Regions from separate parts of the Streptomyces sp. NPDC093225 genome, predicted to be linked through region 1. Evidence: riboswitches for the same ligand, from Rfam matches in the RefSeq annotation. Region 1 holds a riboswitch; each other region holds the start of a gene.

Region 1 (6,958 bases):
GGCCGCGCGCGCGGCGGTCGCCAGCGCGTCCGGTCCCGCCGTGGCCCGCCCGTCGGTGACGACCACCAGAAGGGGCCGTCGCGAGGGGTCCCGCAGCCGCTCGACGCGCAGCACCTCGTGCGCCTTGAGGAGCCCGGCGGCGAGCGGGGTCCGCCCGCCGGTGGGCAGCTTCTCCAACCGGGCCGCGGCCGCGTCCACGGAGGAGGTGGGCGGCAGGGCCAGGTCGGCCGAGCTGCCCCGGAAGGTGATCAGGCCGACCTTGTCGCGCCGCTGGTAGGCGTCCAGGAGCAGCGAGAGGACGGCTCCCTTGACGGCGCTCATGCGCTGCCGGGCGGCCATCGAACCCGAGGCGTCCACGACGAACAGCACCAGGTTGCCCTCCCGGCCCTCGCGCACGGCCTGGCGCAGGTCGTCCCGGCGCACCACCAGCCCGGGGCCGGACCGGCCGCGGGCCCGCTGGTGCGGGGCGGCGGCCTGCACCGTGGCGGCCAGGTGCAGCTTCGTCAGGTGGCCGCGCGGACGCTGTGCGCCGGTGGTGCGGCCGTGCGCGGTGCGGGCCCGCGAGCGCCGGCCCGCCGCGCCCTCGCCCAGGCCGGGCACGCTCAGCGTGCGGGCGCGGAAGGGCTCCCCGGCCCGTACGGCGGCCTGCTCCGGCGCCTCGGCCGCCGGGGCCGCGGCGGGCTCGGGCTCGGGCGCGGGCTCGGGGCCGGGCTCGGGCGCGGGCGGCTCGGCGGCGCGGTCGTCCGCGGGGCCCTGGCCCTGCGGCGGCACCCCGCCGTCGTCGGGCCCGTCCGGGCCGTCCCCGCCGTCAGGCCCGTCCGAGCCGTCGCCGCCGTCACCCGGACCCTGCGGCTCCGGATCGGGTTCGGGCTCCGGTTCCGGCTCGTCGTCCGGGAAGCCGTCCAGGATCCGGTCGAGCTTCTCCTCGTCCAGACCCGGCGCGTCGAAGGGGTTGCGCCGCCGCCGGTGCGGCAGGGCCAGCAGCGCCGCCTGCCGGACGTCCTCCTTGCGCACCGTCGTCCGCCCGGCCCACGCGGCGAGGGCCACGGCCGTGCGCGCCATCACGATGTCGGCGCGCATGCCGTCCACCTCGAAGCCGGCGCACACGGCGGCGATCTGGAGCAGCACCCCGTCGCCCAGCGCCACCGAGGGCACCAGCGCACGGGCCGCGACCACCCGGTCGCGCAGTTCGGCCTCCGCCCCCGACCATCGGGCCGCGAAGGCCGCCGGGTCGGCGTCGTACGCGAGCCGGCGCCGGACCACCTCGACCCGCTGCCCGGGTTCGCGCGAGGCCGCGACCTCGACGGTCAGCCCGAACCGGTCCAGCAGCTGCGGCCGCAGCTCGCCCTCCTCGGGGTTCATGGTGCCCACGAGCAGGAACCGGGCCGCGTGCCGCACCGACACGCCCTCGCGCTCCACGTACGACGCGCCCATCGCGGCCGCGTCCAGCAGGAGGTCGATCAGGTGGTCGTGCAGGAGGTTGACCTCGTCGACGTACAGGATGCCGCGGTGCGCGTCGGCCAGCAGGCCCGGCTCGAAGGCCTTCACGCCCTCGGCCAGCGCCCGTTCGATGTCCAGCGCGCCCACCAGCCGGTCCTCGGAGGCGCCGACCGGCAGCTCCACCATCCGCGCCGCCCGGTCCGCCCCCGCGGCGGCCGCGTCGTCCTCGTGCGGCCCGTCCGGGCAGCCCGGGTCGGGCTGCCCGGGATCGCAGCTGAACCGGCAGCCCGCGACCACCGGCACCGGCGGCAGCAGGGCCGACAGGGCGCGCACCGCGGTCGACTTGGCCGTGCCCTTCTCGCCGCGGACGAGCACGCCGCCCACCGCCGGGCTCACCGCGTTCAACAGCAGGGCGAGCCGCAGGTCGTCCATCCCGACGACGGCCGTGAAGGGGTACTGCGTGGTCTGGACGGTCATGCGGGCGCCCCCGGAGCGATGAACGGGAGGCCGGCCGGAGCGCCGGCCTCGATGAGCCGCAGCAGCGCGGCGGTGTCGGCGTGTTCCTCGATCAGGTCGCCCAGCAGGTCCAGCTGCTCCTCGCGCAGGGCCCCGAAGGACGTGTCCGGCGCCGGTACGAACCGGCGGCCCGCGGCGGCCGCGACCTCGCGCAGGAACGCCCGTCGGAAGCCGTCGGACTCCAGCGAGCCGTGCCAGTGAGTGCCCCACACCGAGCCCACCCGGCAGCCGTCCAGGAAGGGCTCGCCGCCGCGCACGTCCGCCACGCCGTGGTGGATCTCGTACCCCTCGACCGGCTCGCCGAGGGCCGTGCCCGAAGGCCGGGCCAGGGTCTTCTCCCGTTCGAAGCGGATCCGTACGGGCAGCAGGCCGAGACCGTCGACCGCGCCGGCCTTCGACTCGACCTCGTCCTCGATGTGCTCGCCCAGCGCCTGGAACCCGCCGCAGATGCCCAGCACCGGCCGCCCCTCGGCGGCCCGCCGCACCAGGGCGTCGGCCAGCCCGCGCTCGCGCAGCCAGGCCAGGGCCTTCACCGTGCCGCGGGTGCCCGGTACGACGGCCAGGTCGGCGTCCGCCAGCTCCTCCGGCCGGTCCACGAACCGCACGACCACGCCCGGCTCGGCGGCCAGCGCGTCGACGTCGGTGAAGTTCGACATCAGCGGCACCGCGCACACCGCGACCCGCAGCACGTCCTCGCCCACCGGCGGGGCCACCACCGACTCGCGCACCGCGCCGCGCAGCGAGACCCGCAGGCCGTCCTCCTCGTCGATGCCCAGACCGTGCTGGAAGGGCAGTACGCCGTACGTCGACCGGCCGGTGAGCCCGCGCAGCATCTCCAGGCCGGGCTCCAGCAGGGAGACGTCGCCGCGGAACTTGTTGACCAGGTAGCCGGCCACCAGCTCCTGGTCGGCCGCGCTCAGCAGGGCGGTGGTGCCGAAGAACGAGGCGAAGACCCCGCCCCGGTCGATGTCGCCGACCACGACGACGGGGAAGCGGGCGGCGCGCGCGATGCCCATGTTGACGATGTCGGTGCGCCGCAGGTTGATCTCGGCCGGACTGCCGGCCCCTTCGCAGATCACGGCGTCGTACATGCCCCGCAGCTGGGCCAGGCAGTCCGTCACCACGCCGAGCAGCTGTTCCTGGCGGCCGCCGTGGTAGCCGCGGGCGCTCATCTCGCCCACCGGCCTGCCCAGCAGCACGACCTGGCTGCTGCGGTCGCCGCCCGGCTTGAGGAGCACCGGGTTCATCAGCGCGGTGGGCTCGACGCGGGCCGCCTGGGCCTGCATGGCCTGGGCACGGCCGATCTCGGCGCCCTCGCGGGTGACGAAGGAGTTGAGGGACATGTTCTGCGCCTTGAAGGGCGCGACCTTGACGCCCTTGCGGGCCAGCCAGCGGCAGATGCCCGCCGTGACCACGCTCTTCCCGGCGTCCGAGGTGGTGCCGGCGACCAGCAGTCCGCCGCCGAGCCGTGCGCCGCCGCTCATCCGCGCGCCGCCTTCCGTGTCGTGACCGAACGTACGAGGGGCCGGGGTACCGGGGCCGGACGCCCGGAGCCCCGGCGTCCGCCGGCCCGGCGTCCCGGGCTCCGCGCGGCCAGCGCCCGGGCCGCCACGCAGGCGCCCAGCGCGAGCCAGGTGACCTGCCGGGACAGCCGGACGGCCCGCTCGATGTCGGGCACGGAGACCGGGCGGGCGTCGCCGTTGAGCACGGCGCGGTGCTCGGTCCGGCCGGCGTAGGAGAGGGTGCCGCCCATGCGGACGCCCAGCGCGCCGGCGAAGGCGGACTCGACGGGTCCGGCGTTGGGGCTCGGATGCTTCGCGGCGTCCTGCCGCCAGGCCCGGACCGCCCCCCGACGGTCCGGGCCCGCCAGCACGGCCGCGGCGGCCGTCAGGCGGGCGCCGGGCCAGCCCGCGAGGTCGTCGAGGCGGGCCGAGGCCCAGCCGTAGCGCAGGTAGCGGGGGGACTTGTGGCCGACCATCGCGTCGAGGGTGTTCACGGCCCGGAAGGCGACCAGCCCGGGTACGCCGGCCACGGCGCCCCAGACCAGGGCGCCGACCACGGCGTCGGAGGTGTTCTCGGCGACCGACTCCACGACGGCCCGGGCGATCTGCTGCTCGTCCAGGTGCTGCGGGTCGCGCCCGCACAGGTGGGGGAGGCGCTCCCGGGCGACGTCGGCGTCCCCGGCGGCCAGTGCCCCGCCGATGGCGCGGGCCTCGCGGGCCAGGGAGGTGCCGCCCACGACGGCCCAGGTGGCGGCGGCGGTCAGGGCGATCCGGGCGGGGGCCGGGCGGGCGCGCACGGCACGGGCGGCGAGCACGCCGAGCGCGGCGGCGCCACCGGCGCAGACGAGGGTGTGCACGGCTCCGCGGCCCCGGTGGTCGCGCCACAGGGCGCGCTCCACGGCGGCCGCGGCCCGTCCGAAGGCCGCGACGGGATGCCCGCGGCGCGGATCGCCGAGGATCCGGTCGCCGATCAGGCCCACCGCCGCGCCGTACGCGAACACGCGATCGGCACGCATGGCAGGTATGTCCTCACTCAGGGTCCGCGCCCTGGTTCGACGTAACCGGCGGTGAGAGTTCCTGGCTCCCGGGGCGCGCGTACGGTCCGGCCGTACGAACTCCCCGGTGACAGTGGCGGGACCGCGCCGGATTCGCACCGGACTTCCTCTCCTGCCGCCGTGATGGCTCGGGCAGTCCACCACGCACCGCGATAGCCCGTCAACTCGCCGTTGACCTGCGGTGAGGTGCACGCGGGGGCGCGCGGAAGCCCCGGCCGGGAGCCCGCCGCGGGACCCCGGCCGGACGTGCGGGCATGCGAAAACTCCCCCGCGGGAGAACCCGCGGGGGAGCACGTCGTCGCCGGTCGTCAGGTGACGATGAGGTAGATCCCGTACGCCACGGCCGCCGCGCAGGCGGCGAAGGCGGCGTACGCGCCCGAGCGGGCGAGGTGGGCCGCGCCGCCCTGCTGGACCGCGGCCTCGTGCTTCGAGAGGCCGACGATGCCGAGGGTGAACAGGCTCACCAGGGCGACGGTCGCGCCGAGGCTGACGCCGAAGACGGAGCCGAGAGCTGCCCAGTCGATGTCCATACCGAAAGTCCTCTAGTCCTCTGTGGTGCGGCGGGTCAGACCGCGGCCGGGGCCTGGGGGGCCTCGGGCTGGGTGGGGGCCGGGATGGTGGCCTTGAGGTCCTCGTCCGTGACGGCGGCGGTGGTGCCGGCCGGCGGCGGGGTGACGGCCGCGATGGCGGTGGTGATCACGCCCGGCTCCTCGGCGTCGAGGTCGGTGACGTTGTGGTGGTCGACGACCTGGCGGCGCGAGATCAGCCAGATGGCCAGGCAGGACCCGACCAGGAAGAGGGCGACGGCGACGACGCCGACGGTGCCGATGCGCATGACCCACTCGGCGCCCGCGCCGACGAGGGCGGCGGCCGGCAGGGTCAGGCCCCAGGCGATGAACATGCGGGTCGCGGTGGACCAGCGGACCACGCCGCCCTTGCGGCCGAGGCCGGCGCCCATGACGGCACCGGAGCACGCGTGGGTGGTGGAGAGCGAGAAGCCGAGGTTGGCCGAGGACAGGATGACGCTCGCGGCCGAGGTCTGGGCGGCGAAGCCCTGCTGCGGCTGGAGGTCGGTCAGGCCCGAGCCCATGGTGCGGATGATGCGCCAGCCGCCGAGGTAGGTGCCGAGCGCGATCGCCAGGCCGGCGGAGACGATGACCCAGACCGGCGGGTTCGAGCCGGGGGCGATGGCGCCGCCGGCGACCAGGGCCAGGGTGATGATGCCCATCGTCTTCTGGGCGTCGTTGGTGCCGTGGGCGAGGGAGACCAGGCCCGCGGAGGCGATCTGGCCGGCCCGGTAGCCCTTGGCGGAGGTCTTGTCGTCGACCTTGCTGCCGAACTTGTACGTGGCGCGGGTCGCGACCATCGAGGCGACGCCCGCGACGAGCGGGGCGGCGACGGCCGGGATCAGGACCTTGGTGACCAGGGTGCCGCCGTTGACGGCGCCGAGGCCGGCGGAGGCGACCGCGGCACCGACGAGGCCGCCCATGAGGGCGTGCGAGGAGCTGGAGGGGAGGCCCACCAGCCAGGTCACGAGGTTCCAGAGGATCGCGCCGACGAGCGCGGCGAAGATCACTTCGGGCTGGATGCCGTCCTCGTTGACCAGGCCCTTGGAGATCGTCTTGGCGACCTCAACGGACATGAACGCGCCGACGAGGTTGAGCACGGCGGACATGGCCACCGCCGTCTTGGGCTTGAGAGCGCCAGTCGAGATGGTGGTCGCCATCGCGTTGGCGGTGTCGTGGAAACCGTTCGTGAAGTCGAACACGAGGGCGGTAACGATCACGATCCCGAGGAGAAGCGTTATGTGCTCCATTTACCCAGGCTTCTGTTTGAGGTCAGTGGCTCGTTCGACCGTAGGCAACCTGAGTGAACGGAAGATGAACTGGGTCGGGCGGATCGGTGTACCGGAGGGCCAGATACCGCCCTATTTTGTCCGGATTCTGGCACTCATGTCCGCAAAAATGCACGTCAGGGGTAGGTGAACAAGACAAGTCTCCCGGACACGGAGAGTCACCGAGACCCCCAGGATGAGATCCACATCACTCCGCGGACGTCCCTCCGCTGGCCGTCGGGCCCCCCGCCTCCGAGACTGGAGCGGTGCGCACCGTGACAGCGACGGCAGCTGCCGTCACCGCCCTCGTGGGCGCCGGCGCGGCCGCGGTCGCCGCCGGCCGCTACGCCGGCGACGCCGTGCTCAGGCCCGCCCCCGGCCGGCCCCTGCCCGACCCCGTCCCGCTCAGCGTCCACTCCGCCGTGGACGGGCGCGTCGCGCTGACCCGCAGCCTGGCCGCGCTGCGCCCCGGCACGTACGGGCTGGACGCCCCCGGCGTCCACGCGGTCGTCGGCCCGGTCCTCGACGGCGTGCCCCACGACCCCGACACCGTCGTGCGCCGCCTCGACCGGGTCACCCACGGCGAGCTGGTCCCGGGCACCCGCGTCCGC
Region 2 (6,958 bases), on a different contig from region 1:
CTGGTGCGTGGCCGACCAGAAGTAGCCGATCGACCTGTCGAACCGCCGGGTCAGCGCCAGCCCGGAGGACGGCTTCTCCAGCAGTGCGGTGAGGATCGCGTGCGGCAGTGACATGCGGCCATCCTAGGAGCGCGGTGCCCGCCGGCCGTCAGCGGTTCGCCGCCGACCAGGCCGCCAGGGCCTCCGGGGTGCGCGGGCCCGGGACGTCGGGGGCCAGCAGGCCCCGCTCGCGCAGCACCGCCGTGACCGCCGTCGGCCAGGGCAGCCGCAGGCCCGCCCGGGCCAGCAGGTCGGGGTCGGCCAGCAGCTCGGGCGCCGGTCCGGTGCGCACTCCCTCCGGCACCAGCACCGCCGCGTCGTCCGCCCAGCGCAGGGCCAGATCCACGTCGTGCGTGGCCATCACCACCGTCGTGCCCAGTTCCCGCAGCCCGGCCAGCGCCGCCAGCAGCCGCTCCTGGCCCTGCGGGTCGAGGCCCGCCGTCGGCTCGTCCAGGATGAGCAGCCGGGGCCGCATGGCCACCGCCCCCGCGATCGCCGCCCGCTTGCGCTGCCCGTACGAGAGCAGGTGCGTGGGGCGGTCCCGCAGGGCCGTGATGTCGAGGGCGGCCAGGGCCTCGGCCACCCGGGCCCGCACCTCGGGCTCCGGAAGCCCGAGGTTCAGCGGCCCGAACGACACGTCCTGGCCCACCGACGCCGCGAACAGCTGGTCGTCGGGGTCCTGGGTGACCAACTGCACGGAGGTGCGCAGCCGGGTCAGGCCGGCCCGGTCGTACCGCACCCGCTCGCCGTCCAGCCGCAGCTCGCCCGAGCCGACCCGCAGCCCGCCGCTCAGCAGCCGCATCAGCGTGGTCTTGCCGGCCCCGTTGCGGCCGAGCAGCGCCATCGTGCGCCCCCGCGGCACCGCGAAGTCGAGCCCCGCCAGGACCGCCGGCCCGTCCTCGTACGCGTACCCCGCGCCCACCAGCTGCACGAGCGGCGCCCCCGCAGGCTCCGTCGACCCTGTCGACTCCGTCGACCCGTTCGGCCTCACAGGCCCAGTCCTCTCAGTCCGTACGTCGCCGCGGCGACCGCGGCCAGCAGGGCGCCGGCGGCGCCCAGGAAGCGCCACGACACCGACGCCTCGGGGACCAGGACGCGCAGCGTCCCGTCGTACCCGCGTCCGGCCAGCCCCGACTGGAGCCGGGCGGCCCGGTCGAAGGCGCGGACGAACGCCGTGGCGGCCAGCCCGGCCAGCGAACGCCAGGCCGCCGCCCGGCTGGTGTGCCCCAGCCGGGCGGCCTGCGCCTGCCGGATCCGGGCCACCGCGTCCAGCAGCAGGAAGCCGATCCGGTACATGGCGAGCGCCACGTCCACCACCGGTGCCGGCACCCCCGCCCGCACCAGGCGGGGCAGCAGGTCCGAGACCGGGGTGGTGAACGCGAACAGCAGCACCCCGAGGGACGCGGCGGAGGTGCGCAGCAGCAGGTCCGCGGCCTGGCCCGGGCCGCCCGGGGCCGGCGAGACCCAGCCGTCCGGGCCGCCGAGCCGGACCAGCAGCGGCAGCGCGCCGGTCACGCAGAAGCCGAGCGGCACCCGGAAGGCCCGCCACAGCTGCCGGGGCGCCACCCCGGCCGGCCCGAGCAGCACCCCGAGCGCGGCGGCCGCCACCAGCGGCCCGCCCGGCCAGGGCGGCAGGCAGACCGCGGCGACCGTCAGCCCGAGCCCGAGCACGGCCTTCTCGGCCGGGTGGCGGTGGCGCCAGCGGCTGCCGTGGGCCGCCGCGTCGATGGGCAGCACCGGCTACGACTCCCCGCGGGGCGCGTCGTCACCGGCAACGGCGGGCCCGGCCGCCCCCGGTACCTCCGGCGCGGCGGTCGTGCCCGGCCCCTCCGGGGCGGCGGCCGCAGCCGGCGCCGCCCCGCGGTGCGCCGCGGTCTTCGCCTCGGCCTCGTCCAGCGCGGTGGCCGCGGCCACCACCGCCGCCCGGGACCACGCCCGGCCTTCCCGGAGGCCCTCCTCCCGGCCCTGCCGGCGGCCCCGGCGCACCCCGAAGTAGTACGCCAGGACGCCCGCGCCCAGGGCCGCCTGGAGGGCGAACAGCGCGGACTCGATCTCGCCGGACGGCGGTTCGTACAGCGGCGCGAACCACGGCTCGTAGTCCGGCTTCAGCTCGGTGATCGCCGCCTCGGCCTGCGCGTCCGCGCCCGCGAACGGCTCCTCCTTGCCCTCGCCCAGCCCCAGCGCGAGCGGCAGTACCGCCAGCGCGGCGACCAGGACGAGGAGCAGCGTGTTGATCTTCGCGTTACGGCTCATCGCGCGGCCGCCCCTTCGCCCTCGGCCCGCACGGCCGTGCCGGGGAGCACCCCGAGCCGCGTCAGGTCGCCCTTGCTGGACTGCGCCAGCAGCCTCATGACCAGCACGGTCAGCAGGCCCTCGCTCACCGCGAGCGGCACCTGGGTGACGGCGAAGATGCCGCCGAACTTCGCGAGCGCGCCCGCGAACCCGGACGACGGGTCCGGGAAGGCCAGCGCCAGCTGCACGCTGGTGACGCAGTACGTGCTGAGGTCGGCGACGAAGGCGCCGACGAACACCGCGACCATCAGCGGCACGTCGAACCGGCGCAGCAGCCGGTACGCCGCGTAGCCCGCCCACGGCCCCGCGATCGCCATCGAGAAGACGTTCGCGCCCAGCGTCGTCAGGCCGCCGTGGGCCAGCAGCAGGGCCTGGAAGAGCAGGGTGATGGTGCCCAGGACCGCCATGATGGGCGGCCGGAACAGGATCGCGCCCAGGCCCGTACCCGTGGGGTGCGAGCAACTGCCCGTCACCGAGGGGATCTTCAGGGCGGACAGGACGAAGGTGAACGCTCCGGACGCACCGAGCAGCAGGGTGCTCTCGGGGTTCTCCTTCACCTCGCGGGTCAGGGCGCGGACGCCGTGCGCGACGAAGGGGGCGGACGCCACGCCCCAGGCGGCGGCGTGCAACGGGGGCAGGAAGCCCTCGGCTATGTGCATGTGTGGGGAGACCTCTCCAGCACCTCGTGGATGGACAACGCACCCCGGTCGGTCTCCTGGCTCACGGGTGCTGATGCCCGGACCCCGCCTTCCCGGGCCGGCGCGGTGGTCAACCGCGGCAGCCCAGTGGCTTCCGCGAGGAGTGGAGCCGGACTTCCCGATCACAGTGGCGAGGGCCGCACCGGTTTCGCACCGGTTTCCCGTACACCAAGGCCCATTGACCCTAATCGCCCGCGCGCGGGACCGACAACCCGCCCTCGGGCTCGGCGGGTCCGGCCGGCAGGCGGGGGAACGCGAGGGGGCCGGGACGCGGATCGCGTCCCGGCCCCCGTGTCGCGGGCGACGGCGTCAGCAGACGTTCGCGTGCTGCACGTCGAGCACGAAGCGCTCGGGGTGGTGCAGCTTCTTGGTCGTGTACTTCGGGTAGGTGTTGAAGGCGGTTCCGAAGGTGACCACACCCTCGAAGTCGCCGGTCAGGGCGATGCCCTTGAGCTTGGGCAGGGTGAGCCGCTTCAGCTTCGGGCCCTTGTAGACGTTGCGGCCGGCCGAGTCGTGGGCGGCGGCGGGCGTCAGCTTGATCTCCAGGAAGTACCGGCCGGGCAGCGGCACCTTCCGGCCCGAGCCGTCGTAGCGCAGTACGGGGACCCGCTTGACGGAGGTGGTGGGCATCGTGCCCTGGACGTCGATGACGAGCCGGTCGTACGTGCAGTGCGCGCCGGTACGGGCGTTGACCACCAGCGGGGTGGCGAAGCCCGGCGTGACGGCGGCCGGCTGCCCGGCGGCCCGGACCGGCGCCGCGGAGGCGGTGACGGGCACGGCGAGGCCGGCCCCGATGGCGAGGGCGGCGCCCGTGGCCGTGGCCACGAGACGGCGGTGGCGGATGTTCGGCATTGCGTCCCCCGGTTCTCCAGGTAGTGGGGACAGTGGTGTCACCCGGAAGGACGCTCCCCATCGCATCCACGGTTGCACGGCCCCGCGGCCTTGCGCGACCCGTGCCCGGACCGGCCGGTACGCCGAGCGGCCCGGCTCCCCGAAGGGGGCCGGGCCGCTCGGGGACTGCCGATCGACGGATCAGTCGAGCTGCGTGATGCCGGGCAGCTCGCCCATGGTCGCGGCGGTCACCGCGGACAGCGCCGTCGGGTAGATCCGGACGTCGCTCACCGAGCCGTTCGCGTACTCGCCGTACACGCCCTTCCACACCTTGCGGCCGATCTGCACACCGCCGGTCGCGTTCCAGGAGGCACCCGTGTACGCCCGGCTCGCCTCCAGCTTGCCGTCGACGTACAGCAGCATCTGGCTGGTGGCCGTGTCGTACACGCCGACGAGGTGGGTCCACCGGCCCGCCACCGCCGGGGCGTACGCCGCGGACCAGGTCGAGCTCGCGGTGTCGCCGTGGCGCGTGCCGAAGGCCCAGCCCTTGGCGCCCGAGGAGTAGTACAACTGGAACGCGCTCGCGTTCCCCTCGGTGTCCTGCTGGGAGACGAAGGTGGAGTTGGCGGCCGTCGAGCCGAGCTTGACCCAGGCCGAGACGGAGAAGCTGCCGGTGGTGTCCACCGCCGGGCCCGTGGTGGCCGCGTACCCGGTGGTGGCGCCGAGCTGGAGCACCTTGCCGCGGGTGGCGTCCGCGGCCCAGGTGTACGCGCCGTTCAGGGTCGCGGTCAGGGTGCCGGGGGAGTCCGCGGCGGAGGTGCCGGCGCCCTCGTTGAGCCGCCAGCCGTGGGTGGCCGTGCTGCCGACCACGCCCAGCGACACCGGTGCGTCGAAGGTGGCGGAGGTGCCCTGCGCCGCGGTGCCCGGGAACTCCAGGAGCTGGCTGGCGGTGTCGACGGCGTACATCTCGGGGTTGCCGTCGGGGCCGCCGGTCGTGCTGTTCAGGTCACCCGGGGACATGACCGCCGGGTAGTCGGCCGCGGGCAGGACCGGGGTCAGCGGGGCGGGCGGGTTGGTGTTCCAGCCCGCCGTGGCGCCGACCGTCCAGCTCTGGTTCGGGCCGCCGTTGCAGGTGTAGAGGAACGGCGCGGTGCCGGGCTCCTGCTTGCCGTTCGGGTCGTCCAGGCACAGGCCGGAGTTCGGGTTCATCAGGCTGCCCGAGGCGCCGAGGACCCACTTCTGGGCCGGGGAGCCGTTGCAGGACCACAGCTGCACGATGGTCCCGATGCCCGTGCCGCCGCCGTTGACGTCCAGGCAGCCGCCCACCGCGCGGATCGAGCCGTCCGACATCATCGTCCAGCTCTGGGCGGCGGTCTGGTTGCACCACCAGATCTGGACCTTCGTGCCGTTGGCGTACAGCCCGTGGTCCACGTCGAGGCAGAGCTTCTGGCCGTCGGTCGTGGTCACCTTGGAGGGCAGCGCCGTGCGCACCGGGGCGTGCAGCAGCGAGGGCACGAGGGTGTTCGGGTCCACGGTGATCGGGAAGGACATCGTCGAGCCGGTCGTGTCGTCCCGGGCCCAGATGGCGGCGGAGCCGCCGGTCACGCTGCCCTTGCCGTTGGCGTCCTTGGTGAGGGTGCCGCCGACGGTGCCCGGGCCGAGCAGGGTGTAGCCGGACCAGTCGCCGTCGCCGAGCAGCAGCGGGTGCTTGAAGTGGCCGCCGCCGTCGGTCTGGTAGATCCACAGCTTCTTGCCCTCGACGGTGATCACCGCGGGGTAGTTCGTGGTGTTGCCGTAGAGGTTGCCCGGCGTGATCAGCTGCTCGACGTCCCAGGACGTCGCGTTGTAGCCGGCGGCGCGGCAGCGGCTGGCGTCGGCGACGCGGGTGGCGTCCTCGCAGGCGTCCTTCGGGACCACGTCGAAGCGCTTGCCGGTGAAGCCGCCGTACGTGGAGTAGGGCGCGGGCGGCGCGGGCCAGACGCTGCCCGAGTCGAGGTCGTTCTTGACGATGTAGAGCTGCTTGCTCGTCTTGTTGTAGGCGAACAGGTCGTCCACGTCGGCGCCGTGCGTGTTGCCGCGGTGCGCGATCAGGTAGTTGTTCCAGCCCGAGCCGTCCGGGGACTGCGCGGCCGTGGACACGGTCACCGGGCCGGTGGCCGGGGTGGTGGTCTGGCTGGTCGGGGGCTGCACCGGGGCCACCGGCTGGGCGGCGTCGGTGTTGCCGGGCAGCAGGACCAGGTCGCCGGTGCGGGTGGTGGCCAGCAGGTCGGGGATGCCGTCGCCGCCGATGTCACCCGGGGTGATCTTGGTGTCCGGGTTCCACGGCACGGTGTACGTGTAGCTCGCCGGGTTCTGCGAGAGGTTGCCGGCCTTGTCGACGGCGGCCACGTACAGGGTGTGCACGCCCCACTGCGTCACCGGGACGGTGAGCTTCGCGGTGGCCACGCCGTTGGCGTCGGTGCCGGTGAGGGCGGCCGAGGTGCCGACCTGGGCGGTGGGCTGGGCGTCGAGCCGCCAGACGAAGTGGTCCATGCCGCTGGACAGGCAGGGGCCCGGCGTGCAGGTGGCGGCGGGGTCGGTGTCGGCCGCGCTGACCGTGAAGTCGGTGGTGCGGCCGGGGGCCGCGTACACGACCGGGTTGCCTGCTCCGCCGCCGACCGGCGGGAAGGAGGCGTTGTTCGTGACGTCCGGGATGCCCGGCGCGCTGAAGTCCGTGCGGAACCAGCAGTGGTCGCCGACGGGCGAGCTCAGGTGGGCGGACGAGTTGGTCTTGGCGTAGGCGTCCCAGCCGTACTCGTGGCCGTCCTTGAGGGCGACGCCGACCGGGACGGCGGCGTCGGTGCCGGAGCCGACGTAGGAGCTGGCCGGGGTGGCGATGGTGGTCGGGTTGCCGTTGGTGAGCTGGGTGCGGTCCCAGAACTCGTAGACGGCCTGGGCCAGTTCACCGGAGATGTTGGTGGTGACCGTGGAGTGCAGCTGGAGGCTGCTGCCCGCGGCGCCGTACGAGGTCGCGCCGACCCAGCCGAGGCCGTTGACCACGCAGTTGCCCGCGGCGCCGACGGCGGACGGGGTGGTGTACAGGTTGCCCGGCGTGTTCG
Region 3 (6,958 bases), on a different contig from region 1:
GCGAGTTGGTTGAATCCGTGGTGCCGCTGGATGACCCGGGCTCTCGACCGGGGCCCCTCACCGCAACCGAGCTGCCGCACGCGCGTGGGGGCCGAGCGGGCTCAGCCGCCGCTGACGAGCTCCCGGGCCCGGGCCACGACCTCGGGCGTCGCCGTGGCCAGGGAGCCGCTGTCGTACGGCGGCCGGGGGTCGTACTCGGTGAGGAGCTGAATGGCCCGGGCGGTGAGTTCGTCGCTCAGCGACGCGCACAGCCCCAGGGCCAGGTCGACACCGGCGGAGATCCCGGCCGAGGTGATGATCTTGTCGTGCCGGACGACGCGTTCCGCGGTGTAGGTGGCGCCGAACGCCTCCAGTTCGTCGATCGCCAACCAGTGGGTGGTCGCGGTCTGCCCCTTGAGCAGTCCCGCTGCCCCGAGGATGAGGGCCCCGGTACAGACCGAGGTGGTGTAGCGGGTCGTCTCGTGGATCCGGCGCACCCAGTCGATGAACTCCGTGTCGTTCAGCATCAGTCGCGCCCCCTCACCGCCCGGGACGAGCAGCACGTCGCAGGATTCGACCTCCGTGTACCGGGTGGGCACGTCCACCCGCATGGAGCCCAGCACGTCGGGGATCCGCCCCGGTTCGGGCGCGACGAAGCGCACCCGGGCGCCGGGGACGTTCGCCAGGAGCTCGTACGGGCCGACGGCGTCGAGCGGCTCGAAGAGCCTGAAGAGCGGGATCACGATGTCCATGCCGGGGACCCTATGCGGGCCTCTGCGTTGCCCGAGGAGGCATCTGCGGACACGCCCACGCATGCGCGGCAGGTTCACGAGAACGGGTGCCGGGTGTTCCTCCTCGGTGTCCCCGGACGATGACGGCGGCGACCGCTCGGGTCGGGCTCACCAGTGGCGATCAACAGCCGTGGCTGATTCGCTGGAAGTGGTGGTGGGCCTCCGTACCAAAGTCCTCTCGGATTCCCTGAACGCCGACTCATCGGAAGGATGGGCGGACGATGGCAGCACCTCAATGGCGGATTCTGGTCGATCACATCCAGAACGTTCCCGAGGGCGTGTACGAGACGAACGTGCCGGGGACCGGTTACGACAACCGGACACAGTTCGGAAGGCAGTTCGGCGAGGACGGCGAGCCGTGGTGCGTCATGTTCAACTGGGACATGTACGCCGACGTCGGCCTGGACCACATCGTTCCCAAGGTCAACAACGTCTCCGTCTTCACCGAATGGGCCAGGACGCGCGATCAGTGGTCCGACTACCCCTCCATCGGGGCGTGGACGAACCTGTCCCACGGCGGCCACACCGAGGTCGTGGTCGGTTTCGACGAGACGCACGTCTACACCAAGGGCGGCAACACCGTTCCCGAGAACGCCGAAGACGCCGGTCAGGGCTTCGGCGTCTACTCGCACAGTACGGAGCGGCGCAGCATGAAGGTCGTAGGGTACTTCGCGCCGGAGTTCGAGGACGGCTGTCCGCCCACCGCCGACCCCGACGATCCCCGGGGCGGTACGGCCGTCGCCTCATGGAGCTGGGCCGGTCCGGTACTGCCGAGTTCGGACATCGCGGTAGCGGCTTCGGAGGTCGTGTTCGGCGCGCGGAACACCTCGGTGAGAATCGTCCAGGGCGCGCTCGCCAAGGAAGTCGGGCTTGACTACGCCGCGGCACCAGGCACGTTCGGGCCGCGTACGAAAGCGGCGGTGGCCGCCTTCCAGCGCAAGCTCGGCTTGACCGACGGCGACGCGGACGGCGTGTTCGGGCGCTTCTCGCTCACCGAACTGGGCCGTCGGCAGGGGTTCACGGTCCGTGGGCTGAGCTTCTTCGACCGGCCTCTCCCGCCGGACGGCGAGGTCGCAGGGTACTCCGCCATCCCCCTGTCGAGCGTCAAGTTCGATCACGTGCAGGACGGAAGCACCACGGCGGCGGCCAAGGAGGCCTGCCGCGTCCTCCGCGTACCCGAGACCCATTGGGTGCCGGGCATCCTGGTCGCCGCCCGGCGCGAGTCGTCGTACCGGTTCAACGCGGTGAACGACTGGGACAGCAACGCCACCGGGCCCAAGCAGAGCGACGGCCGTCCGCGCAACTGCTCCCGCGGAGTCATGCAGGTCATCCCGCCGACGTTCGCCTCGTACCACCAGCCGGGTACCTCGAAGGTCATTTACGACGGCGTGGCCAACATCTGCGCAGCCATGAACTATGTGATGGCTCGATACGGCGTGTACCGCGACGGGACGAACCTCGCCGGCCGCGTCTGCCAGTTCGACCCCAACCGCGGGCCGTGCGGATACTGATCACGGTCGCCGAAGGGACGCCCATCATGTCCAAGGTCGTACATCTGTCGGAGCTGCACCCGGGTGCGCAGAACGCCAGCGTCCTGGTGGTCCAAGAGGCCCTGGCCCAGGCGGTGGGGCTCGACTTCAGCTCGGGCCCGGGTGTCTACGGTGAACGCACCAGAGAGGCCTACGCCAAGTGGCAGCGGTACCTCGGTTTCTCCGGCGCGGACGCCGACGGCCTCCCGGGAATGGAGTCGCTCAAGAAGCTCGGTGCCCGCTTCGGGTTCGAAGTCCGGGGCGAAGGGGGGTCGGGAAGGGTGCCCTCCCCGGTGCCCGGGCATCGCGTCACCTACCGTTACGGCATCCAGAATCCGCGGTACCGTGCCGGCTACCACACCGGGGACGACTATGCCTCGGCGCAAGGAACTTCGGTGGTCGCCGTCCGCGACGGCTCCATCCAGTGGTCCGACGACAACGGCGGTGCCTACGGCCGCTGGGTCGGCCTCCAGGCCGACAACGGCCGGGTGTACGTCTATTGCCACCTCTCGAAACGGGGCGTCGTCACCGGCCAGCAGGTCAGGGCGGGCCAACAGCTGGGCAAGGTCGGAGCGACCGGCAACGTCACCGGCCCGCACCTCCACTTCGAGGACCACCCGCCGGGCGCCTTCGTCTATGCCCATACCCGCAAGCCGGCGTGGTGAGGCGGCCGGAGCCACCGGACGGGCCAGGGCTCCGGTGATGGCCCGGCCCGGTCGGCGATCCGAGCGAGGAGGGCGGGCGTCATCTCGTATGTGCGTCCGAACGGTGGACGGCGGGCGTCGCTCAGCGGGCACTCGGCCTAGGCATGGCCCATGCAGCTGGTTCGCCCCGTCCTCCGGGCGGGATGCGTCGTAAGAGGGAACCCGGTGGGAGTCCGGGACTGCCCCGCAGGGGTGAGCGGGAACAACCGCCGTCATGCGCGGCCCGGCAAGTGCCTCGTCGCCGGGATCGTCAACGGCCGGAACATCTGGGTCAACGACCTGGAGCTCGGAGATCGCCGAGGGCGGCATGGCCCTGGCGATGCTGGGTGTCTGTGGCCCCGGCTTCGGCCTCACCCTGGGCTGTACCTCCCTCTTTGCCTCCGCCCTCATCACCGGCGGGGTCGGGCCGTGGACGCCCTACCAGACGGCCGCGCCGTCGCCAACCTCGTCTGCATCCGCCTCGCCTCACCGTCTTCCGCCGCGCCGCCCGCAGTCGGGGTTCATGCCGATCCCCTCCCGGTGGTCGTGCGCCACCCCGAGGTCCGTGCCCTTCCCGCCCGCCGCTCCGTACTGGCCGAGCTCCTGGCCCGCCGTCGGGCCGCCATCGACCCAATCGCCGGGAAGGGGTGCATGCTGGGCACCAACAGGTATCGAGTTCCTGTCGGGAGGTCGAAAGAGTGAACGACGGCAAGGGGAGACGGCGCCTGGCCAGCCGCGCCTCGGCTGGCAAGAGGGCCGCGGCGCACCGGTCGGCCGCTGCGCGCAGGCGGCTCGGCCGGAGCGCCGGCGAGTTCCCCCTCGACCGAATGACCACGCGCGATCGGCTCGCCTGGCTGAACTCCGCCGGCTCCAGGATCGGCACCACCCTGGACCTGGAGCGCACCGCCCAGGAACTGGCCGAGTTCACCGTGCCCAGCTTCGCCGACGGGGCCGCTGTCGACATCTTGGAGAGCGTCCTGCGGGGCGACGAGGGCTCACGGTGGACGGGTACGGGCGTCCCGCTCATGCGGGCCACGGCGCTGTGCGCCATCGAGGAGCTGTCGTCCCTGGAGCCCACTCCGGTGGGCGAGACCTTCGTCCGCACGGAGCAGACGCACGAGACGCTGCTCCATCGGTACTGTCTGCGGCAGGGCAAGCCCGTGATGGTGAGCCGGATGCGGAACGACGACTTCATCAACGTCGCGCCGACGGAGAGCGCCGCGGCGAAGATGCGCGCCGCCGGAGTGCACAGCTATCTCGCGGTGCCTCTGATCGCCCGCGGGCTGCTGCTCGGCAGCGCGGACTTCGTACGCGGCCCCGGAACACCACCGTTCTCCTCCACCGACCTCGCACTGGCGGAACAACTGGCCTCCCAGGCCGCCGTCTACGTCGACAACGCCCGGCTGTACGGGCGCGAGCGCGAGCACGTCGTCTCGTTGCAACGCACTCTGCTGCCGCGCGCGACGCCGGTGACGCCGGGGCTGCGCGTCCAGGCCGAGTACGCGCCCTCGACGGCCCACCACGGCGTGGGCGGGGACTGGTACGACGTCATGGCCCTGCCCGGCGGACGTACGGCCCTCATGGTGGGCGACGTCATGGGCCACGGGCTGCCCGCGGCCGCGACCATGGGGCGTCTGCGGGCGGTGGCCCGCACCCTGATGACCCTGGACATGGCTCCGGAGCGCGTCCTGGCCCGGCTCGACCTCGCCACGCGTGACCTGGAGGACGAGCAGGTCGCCACATTCCTTTGCGCCGTCTTCGACCCGGCCGACTCCACCTACACGCTGGCCAGCGCCGGGCACCTGCCACCACTGCTCGTCGACGGGCGGGGCTCCGCCGATTTCGTGGACCTGCCCATCGGCGCGCCGCTCGGCGCCGGAATGATTCCGTACGACCCGATCCGCCTGAAAGTCCACGCAGGAGGCAATCTGGTCATGTACACGGACGGGCTCGTGAAGTCCCGGCACGCGGACCTGGACCACCAGTTGGAACGCCTGCGCTCGGCGGCGCGCGGTCTGGCACCCGAGGTCTTGGAAGGCGGCGCCCTGGTCGAATGCGCCCCTGCCGACACCGATCGTTTCGACGAGGCCGTGCTCCTCGTCGCGACGATCGCCCCGGCCGCCCCCGCCGGCCTCCGCGAGTGGCAGCTGCCGCAGGAAGGGCGTGCGGCGTCCGTCGCCCGGGGCCTGGTCACGGAGCAGCTCGCCGCGTGGGATCTGACGGAGCTCGCCGACGTCTGCGAGCTCGTCGTCTCCGAACTCGTCGGCAACGCCCTGCGCTACGGCAACGGCCCGGGCCGGCTCCGGCTGCTGCGCGGTGAGCGACTGGTCGTGGAGGTCTCGGACACGGGCCCGGACCTGCCCCAGATCCAGCACGCGGATCTCAGCGACGAGGGCGGCCGGGGCCTCCAGCTCATCAATATGCTGTGCCGCCGATGGGGCTCATGCCGCACCGTGGGCGGCAAGGTGGTCTGGGCGGAGCAGAACCTGCCCTCCTGAGCACCGCCGGAGCCGCTGGACGGCAGGGACGCAGGACCGCAGGGACCGCACGAGCGCACGAGGAACAAGCCGTCGGCATCGCCCGTGCCGGAGCGTCGTCGTGCCACATGCGCCATCTCAGCGGCCGGCGGCAGCACAGCCGGGTTCCGGGTTCCGGAACCATGACCACGGCGATGAACACGGTGGTCCGCCGATGTCACCGGACCGCAGCGCGATGCCGTGCGAGGCCGTGGCGTCCGCACGTAGATTTTGCCGTCCCGTGGTTGCCGCCCCGGCAGGGTCGTCAGACCCTAGGTCACCATGCCCCCCGGGCAGCCGGTACTGCTGGTCACGGGGGGTGCAAGGGCTCTCCGCCCTGAGCGGGGAATGTTCATGCACCTCGAGTTTCGGCACCTCCGTGTCCTGCTCACCGTCGCCGAAGCCGGCAGCATTCGCAGAGCCGCCGCACGGCTGCAGCTCTCCCAGCCGGCCACGAGCGCTCAGCTGAAGCGGATCGAGCACGAGCTGGGCGGCCCGCTCTTCATCCGCAGTGCCGAGGGGGTGAAGCCGAACGAGAACGGTCAGTACGTCCTACGCTGCGCACGTGACCTCGTGGTCGGCTTCGACCGGCTGCGCGAGTACGCGCGATCGGCCGCTGAGGCGGACACGGAGACTGCCGCACCGCTGCGGGCGGGCGGAACCGCCGGCCCCCTGGTACCGCTGCTGATCTCCACCCTCTTCGAACTCGTCCCGGAGCGCCGGGTCACCATCGATGCCCGCCGTTCCGTGCACACCCTGGTGAAAGGGCTGAGCCGGTCGAAGTGCGACATCGCGGTGTTCGGAGAGTTCCCGGGTTTCCCCCTTCCGGTCGGTGAGTCGGTGGCGACGCGCACGCTGCTGCGCGAGCCGGTCTTCGTCCTGCTCTCCGAGGACCACCCGCTGGCCCGCCAGGAGACGGTCAGCCTGCACGACCTGAGGGGCGAGGAGTGGGCCATGCCGGAGGCCGACGAGAGCGGTGTGCACGCGTACCTCCATCTCACCTGTCAAGCCGCGGGATTCACTCCGCACATTGCGCACGTGACGCCGGACCTGTCCGTGGCGCAGATCCTGGTCGCCGGCCGGCGTGCCGTCTGCGGTGTGTGGCCGACCACCGATGTCCCCGCCCCGGGCACCGTGCAGCGGCCGCTTTTGGACGTCCCGTTCCACCGGCGGTTGCAGCTGGCCTGGAACACCGAATCGGTGCCGCCCGAGCTCGTCGATGCGGTGGGCGAGCGTCTTTTGGCCGGCTACCTGTCGTTGGTGCGGCAGCGGTCGCAGTACCTGGCCTGGTGGGAGGCCGGCGGCGAGGAGTTCGCCCTCGGCGAGGACAGGTGAAGGGCCGGGCTGCGATTCCACCCCCTATAGCTCTGCAGTTGTATCCCACGTGGGATCACGTCAGGAACATGCCAACTGGTGAACACTTCGCGTCAACGTCCAAGGACGTCGTCACCCCCACGACG
Region 4 (6,958 bases), on a different contig from region 1:
GGCGAGGCGCAGGACGCCGCCCTGCGCGCCCTTCGCCCAGCCGGTCCACGCGAGGTGGGTGGCGGAAACGGCGACCTCGCCCCATGCCTCCCCGACGCGGAAGGTGTCCGTGATGCGGCCCGCGGCCACGTCGACCACCGCCTGGTGGAGTGCGGGGTACCCCTCGTCGCCGGTCGCGTACTGGAGGACGAACGCGCCGTCGGCGTAGGCCTCCACGCTCAGGTTGCGGGCGCCTTCGGGCAGGCCGGTGACCGTGCGGTCCGCCGCGGTCCCGCCGGCGGCGTCCAGCAGGTGGACCAGCGGCTTGCGCGCCTCCTGGTAGCCGTACGCGATGATCGTGGTCCCGAGCGTGCCGAGGTAGCCGTAGCGGAGGCGGGTGAGGTCGTGCTCGGTCTCGGCGCCCGTGTCCATGTCGCGCAGCCTCAGGGACCCGCCGGACGACGGCGGCAGGGCGACGGTGTCGGACAGGGCGCCGTGACGGAGCGGGCCCGCCACCGGGGTGTCGATGCGCGTGGTGGCGCCGCCGGAATAGCGGGTCCACGTCAGTTTCTCGTGGTCGGAGTCCGTCGTGAGGAACCCGCCGGGGCCGGCGCTGACGATCCGCGCACCGGGTGCGATCCGCGGCAGTGCGGTCGCGGCCTGCGCCGCGTCGGCGGCCCGGGTCCCGGCCACCTCGCCGGCAGGAGCGGCCGTCGCCGGCAGGGCGACCGGGCCGGCGGTGGCCGCGAGGGCGGTCATGGCGGTGACGGCCAGCAGGCGTCTGGGCGTACGGCGGTGCGGCATGGGCCCCCCTGGGCGATACGGGCGGGACCGGACGTACCCGGCGCCCCCGCCGCACGTCCGCCCCGCGAATGCGTGCGGCTGCGGACTGTATCAGGGGTCACACGGTCGTCCGCGTGGGCCCCGTCGGCCCCGCTGAGCTCGGCGAATGCCGGAGGCGCCGCCCTGGAAGGGGGTTGTGCACCTAGTTGCATAATGGGTTACCGGCCGGTACAACGGGGTGTACGACACCGCGCGAGGAGGCGCCCCCATGACCCCGTACCCGCACCTGCTGAGCCCGCTGGACCTCGGCTTCACCACGCTGCCGAACCGCGTGATCATGGGCTCGATGCACACCGGGCTCGAGGAGACCGAGCGCGGCTTCGAGCGGCTGGCCGCCTTCTACGCCGAACGCGCCCGCGGCGGCGTCGGCCTCATCGTCACGGGTGGCATCGCCCCCAACGACCGCGGTCGCCCCTTCCCGGGCGGGGCGCGCCTCACCACCGAGGAGGAGGCCGCCGAGCACCGGGTCATCACCGATGCCGTGCACGCCGAGGGCGGCCGGATCGCGATGCAGATCCTCCACTTCGGCCGGTACGCCTACCACCCCGACCTGGTCGCCCCGAGCGCCGTCCAGGCCCCCATCAGCCCCTTCGTGCCGAACGAGCTGAGCGACGCCGAGGTCGAGGAGACGGTCGAGGACTTCGTCCGCGCCGCCCGCCTGGCGAAGTCCGCCGGCTACGACGGCGTCGAGATCATGGGCTCCGAGGGCTACCTGATCAACGAGTTCACCGCCGAGCACACCAACAAGCGCGAGGACCGCTGGGGCGGCTCGTACGAGAACCGGGTCCGCTTCCCCCTGGAGATCGTCCGCCGCACCCGCGAGGCCGTCGGCCCGGACTTCATCCTCGTCTACCGCCTGTCCATGCTCGACCTCGTCCCCGGCGGCTCCACGCTGGAGGAGGTCGTGCGGCTGGCCAAGGAGATCGAGGCCGCCGGCGCCACCATCATCAACACCGGCATCGGCTGGCACGAGGCCCGCATCCCCACCATCGCCACCTCCGTCCCGCGCGGCGCGTTCACCTGGGTCACGCAGAAGCTGATGGGCGCGGTGAGCATCCCCCTGGTCACCAGCAACCGCATCAACACCCCCGAGAAGGCCGAGGAGATCCTCGCCGAGGGCCGTGCGGACCTGGTCTCCCTGGCCCGCCCGTTCCTCGCCGACGCCGACTTCGTCGCCAAGGCCGCGGCCGCCCGGCCCGAGACCATCAACACCTGCATCGGCTGCAACCAGGCCTGCCTCGACCACACCTTCAGCGGCAAGATCACCTCCTGCCTGGTCAACCCGCGCGCCTGCCACGAGACCGAGCTCGTCCTCGGCCCCACCCGCACCGCCAAGCGCGTCGCGGTCGTCGGCGCCGGCCCGGCCGGCCTCGCCTGCGCCGTCTCCGCCGCCGAGCGCGGCCACTCCGTCACCCTCTACGAGGCCTCCGGCCACATCGGCGGCCAGCTCGACATCGCCCGCCGCATCCCCGGCAAGGAGGAGTTCGACGAGACCGTCCGGTACTTCGCCACCCAGCTCGAACTCCACGGCATCGACGTCCGCCTGAACACCTTCGCCGACGCCGCCGCGCTGGCCGCCGAGGGCTACGACGACGTGGTCGTCGCCACCGGCGTCACCCCGCGCACCCCCGACATCGAGGGCGTCGACCACCCCAAGGTCGTCACCTACCTCGACGTCCTGCGCGACGGCGCCCCGGTCGGCGAGCGGGTCGCGGTCGTCGGCGCCGGCGGCATCGGCTTCGACGTGGCCGAGTACCTCACCGACGGCGGCGAGGGCGCCAGCCAGGACCCGGCCGTGTACTTCCGCCACTGGGGCGTCGACACCACCTACGGCGCCCGCGGCGGCCTCGGCACGCCCGAGCGGCCCGTCCCGCCGCGCACCGTGCACCTGCTCCAGCGCAAGACCACCAAGGTCGGCGCCGGCCTGGGCACCACGACCGGCTGGATCCACCGCACCGAGCTCAAGCACCGGGGCGTGACCATGGTCGCCGGCGCGACGTACGAGCGCATCGACGACGAGGGCCTGCACATCACCGTCGACGGCGAGGCCCGCACCGTGCCCGCCGACACCGTCGTCCTGTGCACCGGCCAGGAGCCGCGCCGCGACCTCTACGAGGAGCTCACCGCGGCCGGCGTCCGGGCGCACCTCATCGGCGGTGCCGACGTGGCCGCCGAACTCGACGCCAAGCGCGCCATCCGCCAGGGCACGGAGCTGGCCGCGGGGCTCTGACCCGCACCGGCACGGGTGTTGTGGCGGCCCGCACCGGGCCGCCACAATCGACCCGTGACGCTGACCACGGCCGAGGCCGACAAGATCCTCACCGACAACTTCGCCCCCTGGGTGCTCGCCCTCGGCCTCACCGTCGCCGAGACCGGCGAGCGGCACGCCGTCCTGCGGCTGCCCTGGTCCGACGCCCTCGCCCGGGACGGCGGCGGCCTGTCCGGTCAGGCCATGATGGCCGCGGCGGACACCGCCACCGTCATCGCCGTCTCGGCGGCCCGCGGCGGGTACGGGCCCATGACGACCGTCCAGCAGTCGACCACCTTCCAACGCCCGGTCGTCGGCGCCGACCTGCTGGTCCGGGTGGACATCTCCAAGCTCGGCAAGCGCATGGCGTTCGCCGACATCACCATGACGGCCGAGGGGCAGGAGGAGCCGGCGGCTCGGGCTTCCACGGTGTACGCCCTCCTGGGCTGAGGTCGCCAGGCCGGTCCGCAGCCTCGTGCCGGGCCGGTCCGCTGCGCGGGCCCGGTCCCCACCTCGCGAGAGTGCCGTCCCGTGGTGTGTGGGGGAGGCGCTTGAGCCGGTATGGCAGGCTGGTCCGGAGGCAGGCCCGGGCCTGGGGTGGCCGAAGGCCAGGGGCGCAGCCCCCTTGCCCCAGGGGTGGGCCTGCCGCAGGGCCTGCAGGCCATGCCGGGTCAAGCGCCGAGGGGACCCACACACCACGGGACGGCCGCCACACACCCCACCCCGCCACCGGCCGCCTATACACCAGGGATCGGCGCCGAGACCCACCTGGCGTACACCCCACCCCAACCCAAGGCGTACATCCGGCACGCCCCCGCTGCCACACCCCCAACCCACCCCTCGACAAGCACCCGCAGCCGCCACCGCAGCGAATTCGCTGATCTTTAGGCGTCCTTGAGGCGTGACCGCATACCCTGGCCCCAGCAGCTGGTTCGCCCCGTCCGCCAGACGGGATGCGTCGTAAGAGGGAACCCGGTGGGAATCCGGGACTGCCCCGCAGCGGTGAGCGGGAACGACCGCCGTCATACGCACTGGGTCCGGCAAGGGCCCGGGAAGCGACGGCCAGTAGGTGCCCGCCGGGAGACCGGCAGGCGTGCCCGCGAGTCCGAAGACCTGCCCGTTGCCCGCGCCCGGCCGATGCCGCGCGCGGACGCTCCGGTGACCTCGTGGGTGGGTCGGAGGACAAGAGACGGGCGATCGCCGCCGCGCGCACCCCTGCGCGCCCGCGGCCGGGGGCCCGCTCCCGTCGTCCCTTCGCGCTCCCGTCCGTCACCGGACCCAGGAGACACACTCGCGAAGGAGAGTGCTGTGACCAGCACTGTGTACGGATACCCCCGCCAGGGCCGGGGCCGGGAACTGAAGACGGCGGTCGAGGGCTACTGGAAGGGCCGCACCGACGCCGCGGCCCTGCACGCCACCGCCGCCGAACTGCGCCGCACCGCCTGGCGGGAGCTCGCCGAGGCCGGCCTCGCGGAGCTGCCGACCGGCGACTTCTCGTACTACGACCACGTCCTCGACACCACCGTCATGGTCGGCGCGATCCCCGACCGGCACCGCGCCGCCGTCGAAGCCGACCCGCTGGACGGGTACTTCGCCATGGCCCGCGGCACCGATGACGCGGCACCGCTCGAGATGACGAAGTGGTTCGACACGAACTACCACTACCTGGTGCCCGAACTGGGTCCGGACACCGTGTTCGCCGCGAACTCGGCCAAGCAGACGGCCGAGTTCGCCGAGGCGTTCGGCCTCGGCCACAGCCCGCGGCCCGTGCTGGTCGGCCCCGTCACGTACCTGCTGCTCGCCAAGCCCGCGCCCGGGGTGCCCGCCGACTTCGAGCCCCTCACCCTGCTCGACCGGCTGCTGCCCGTGTACGCCGAGGTGCTCGCCGACCTGAAGGCGGCCGGCGCCACCTGGGTGCAGCTCGACGAGCCCGCCCTCGTCCAGGACCGCACCCCCGCCGACCTGAACGCCGCCGCCCGCGCCTACCGCGAGCTCGGCGCCCTCGCCGACCGGCCGAAGCTGCTCGTCGCCTCCTACTTCGACCGGCTCGGCGAGGCCCTCCCGGTGCTGGCCAAGGCCCCCGTCGAGGGCCTGGCCCTCGACTTCACCGGCCCGGCCGCCGCCAACCTCGCCGATCTGGCCGCCGTCGGCGGCCTGCCCGGCAAGCGCCTGGTCGCCGGCGTGGTCGACGGCCGCAACGTGTGGATCAACGACCACGAGAAGTCCCTCGCCACCCTCGGCACCCTGCTCGGACTCGCCGACCGCGTGGACGTCGCCGCCTCGTGCTCGCTCCTCCACGTGCCGCTGGACGCGGCCGCCGAACGGGACGTCGACCCGCAGATCCGCCGCTGGCTCGCCTTCGCCCGCCAGAAGACCGGCGAGATCGTCACCCTGGCCCGCGGCCTGGCCCGCGGCACCGCCGCCGTCACCGCCGAACTCGCCGCCAACCGGGCCGACCTGGCCTCCCGCGCGACCTCCCCGCTCACGCGCGACCCCGCCGTGCGCGCCCGCGCCGCCGCCGTCACGGACGCCGACGCCCGCCGCACCCAGCCGTACCCCGAACGCGCCGCGGCCCAGCGCGCCCACCTGGGCCTGCCCCCGCTGCCCACCACGACCATCGGGTCGTTCCCGCAGACCACGGCCCTGCGGACGGCCCGCGCCGACCTGCGGTCCGGCCGGATCGGCCAGGACGAGTACGACAAGCGCATCGCCGCCGAGATCGACGAGGTCGTCGCCTTCCAGGAGGACGCCGGACTCGACGTCCTCGTCCACGGCGAGCCCGAACGCAACGACATGGTCCAGTACTTCGCCGAGCAGCTCACCGGCTACCTCGCCACCCGGCACGGCTGGGTCCAGTCGTACGGCACCCGCTACGTCCGCCCGCCGATCCTGGCCGGCGACATCTCCCGCCCGGCCCCGATGACCGTCCGCTGGACGACGTACGCCCGGTCCCGCACCCCCAAGCCCGTCAAGGGCATGCTCACCGGGCCCGTCACCATGCTCGCCTGGTCCTTCGTCCGCGACGACCAGCCGCTCGCCGACACCGCCCGGCAGGTCGCCCTCGCCCTGCGCGACGAGGTCGTCGACCTGGAGGCCGCCGGCACCTCCGTCATCCAGGTCGACGAACCCGCCCTGCGCGAGACCCTCCCGCTGCGCGCCGAGCGCCGCGCCGACTACCTCGCCTGGGCCACCGGGGCCTTCCGCCTCGCCACTTCGGCCGTCCGGCCCGACACCCAGATCCACACCCACATGTGCTACGCGGAGTTCGGCGACGTCCTGCGGGCCATCGACGACCTCGACGCCGACGTGATCAGCCTCGAAGCGGCCCGCTCGCACATGCAGGTGGCCCGCGAACTCGCCGGCGCCGGCTACCCCCGCGAGGCCGGACCGGGCGTCTGGGACATCCACTCCCCGCGCGTCCCCTCGGCCGCGGAGGTCACCGACCTGCTCCGGGCCGGCCTCGCCGCCCTCCCCGCGGACCGGCTGTGGGTCAACCCGGACTGCGGCCTCAAGACCCGCGGCTGGCCCGAGACCCGGGCCTCCCTCCACCACCTGGTGACCGCCGCCCGGACCCTGCGCACCGAACTCTCCTGACCCGTCCGGCCCCTCCGGGCGGCGGCGCACCCCACGCGCCCCGCCCGGAGGGGTCGGCGCGCGCGCCGCGACCGGCCCCCCGCCGGGCCGAGGGGGCCGGGTCAGTCCTCGGCGCGGTCCAGGGCCTCGTCGAGGGCCTGGGCGGCGGTGATGAGGGCCAGGTGGGTGAACGCCTGCGGGAAGTTGCCCAGTTGCTCGCCCCGCGGGCCGATCTCCTCGGCGAACAGGCCGACGTGGTTGGCGTAGGTGAGCATCTTGTCGAACGCGTAGCGGGCCATGCCCAGCCGGCCGGCC

Evidence for each region. Region 1 has a riboswitch for cobalamin ahead of ACIQCH_RS27710 (cobalamin biosynthesis protein). Riboswitches for the same ligand answer to the same signal wherever they lie in the genome.
Region 2: another riboswitch for cobalamin. It lies ahead of ACIQCH_RS23155 (energy-coupling factor ABC transporter permease); the one in region 1 lies ahead of ACIQCH_RS27710 (cobalamin biosynthesis protein).
Region 3: another riboswitch for cobalamin. It lies ahead of ACIQCH_RS28505 (ECF transporter S component); the one in region 1 lies ahead of ACIQCH_RS27710 (cobalamin biosynthesis protein).
Region 4: another riboswitch for cobalamin. It lies ahead of metE (5-methyltetrahydropteroyltriglutamate--homocysteine S-methyltransferase); the one in region 1 lies ahead of ACIQCH_RS27710 (cobalamin biosynthesis protein).

Annotation. Positions count from the first base shown of each region.
Region 1 covers NZ_JBIVNX010000037.1:6,185-13,142, forward strand. The annotation lists gene ACIQCH_RS27700 (putative cobaltochelatase) at 1-1,917, opposite strand, end outside; gene ACIQCH_RS27705 (cobyric acid synthase) at 1,914-3,440, opposite strand; gene ACIQCH_RS27710 (cobalamin biosynthesis protein) at 3,437-4,474, opposite strand; cobalamin riboswitch at 4,509-4,671, opposite strand; gene ACIQCH_RS27715 (hypothetical protein) at 4,822-5,043, opposite strand; gene ACIQCH_RS27720 (anion permease) at 5,079-6,329, opposite strand; gene ACIQCH_RS27725 (alpha/beta hydrolase) at 6,614-6,958, shown strand, end outside.
Region 2 covers NZ_JBIVNX010000026.1:44,519-51,476, forward strand. The annotation lists gene ACIQCH_RS23135 (PadR family transcriptional regulator) at 1-114, opposite strand, end outside; gene ACIQCH_RS23140 (energy-coupling factor ABC transporter ATP-binding protein) at 149-970, opposite strand; gene cbiQ (cobalt ECF transporter T component CbiQ) at 1,027-1,776, opposite strand; gene ACIQCH_RS23150 (energy-coupling factor ABC transporter substrate-binding protein) at 1,780-2,292, opposite strand; gene ACIQCH_RS23155 (energy-coupling factor ABC transporter permease) at 2,289-2,990, opposite strand; cobalamin riboswitch at 3,019-3,217, opposite strand; gene ACIQCH_RS23160 (hypothetical protein) at 3,339-3,881, opposite strand; gene ACIQCH_RS23165 (LamG-like jellyroll fold domain-containing protein) at 4,062-6,958, opposite strand, start outside.
Region 3 covers NZ_JBIVNX010000039.1:24,501-31,458, forward strand. The annotation lists gene ACIQCH_RS28490 (DJ-1/PfpI family protein) at 102-731, opposite strand; gene ACIQCH_RS28495 (peptidoglycan-binding protein) at 992-2,281, shown strand; gene ACIQCH_RS28500 (M23 family metallopeptidase) at 2,308-2,964, shown strand; cobalamin riboswitch at 3,155-3,299, shown strand; partial or broken gene ACIQCH_RS28505 (ECF transporter S component) at 3,290-3,427, shown strand; gene ACIQCH_RS28510 (SpoIIE family protein phosphatase) at 3,810-5,480, shown strand; gene ACIQCH_RS28515 (LysR family transcriptional regulator) at 5,853-6,833, shown strand.
Region 4 covers NZ_JBIVNX010000007.1:91,221-98,178, reverse strand. The annotation lists gene ACIQCH_RS09460 (FG-GAP repeat domain-containing protein) at 1-783, opposite strand, end outside; gene ACIQCH_RS09455 (FAD-dependent oxidoreductase) at 1,031-3,052, shown strand; gene ACIQCH_RS09450 (PaaI family thioesterase) at 3,107-3,520, shown strand; cobalamin riboswitch at 3,997-4,192, shown strand; gene metE (5-methyltetrahydropteroyltriglutamate--homocysteine S-methyltransferase) at 4,379-6,664, shown strand; gene ACIQCH_RS09440 (glycoside hydrolase family 15 protein) at 6,766-6,958, opposite strand, start outside.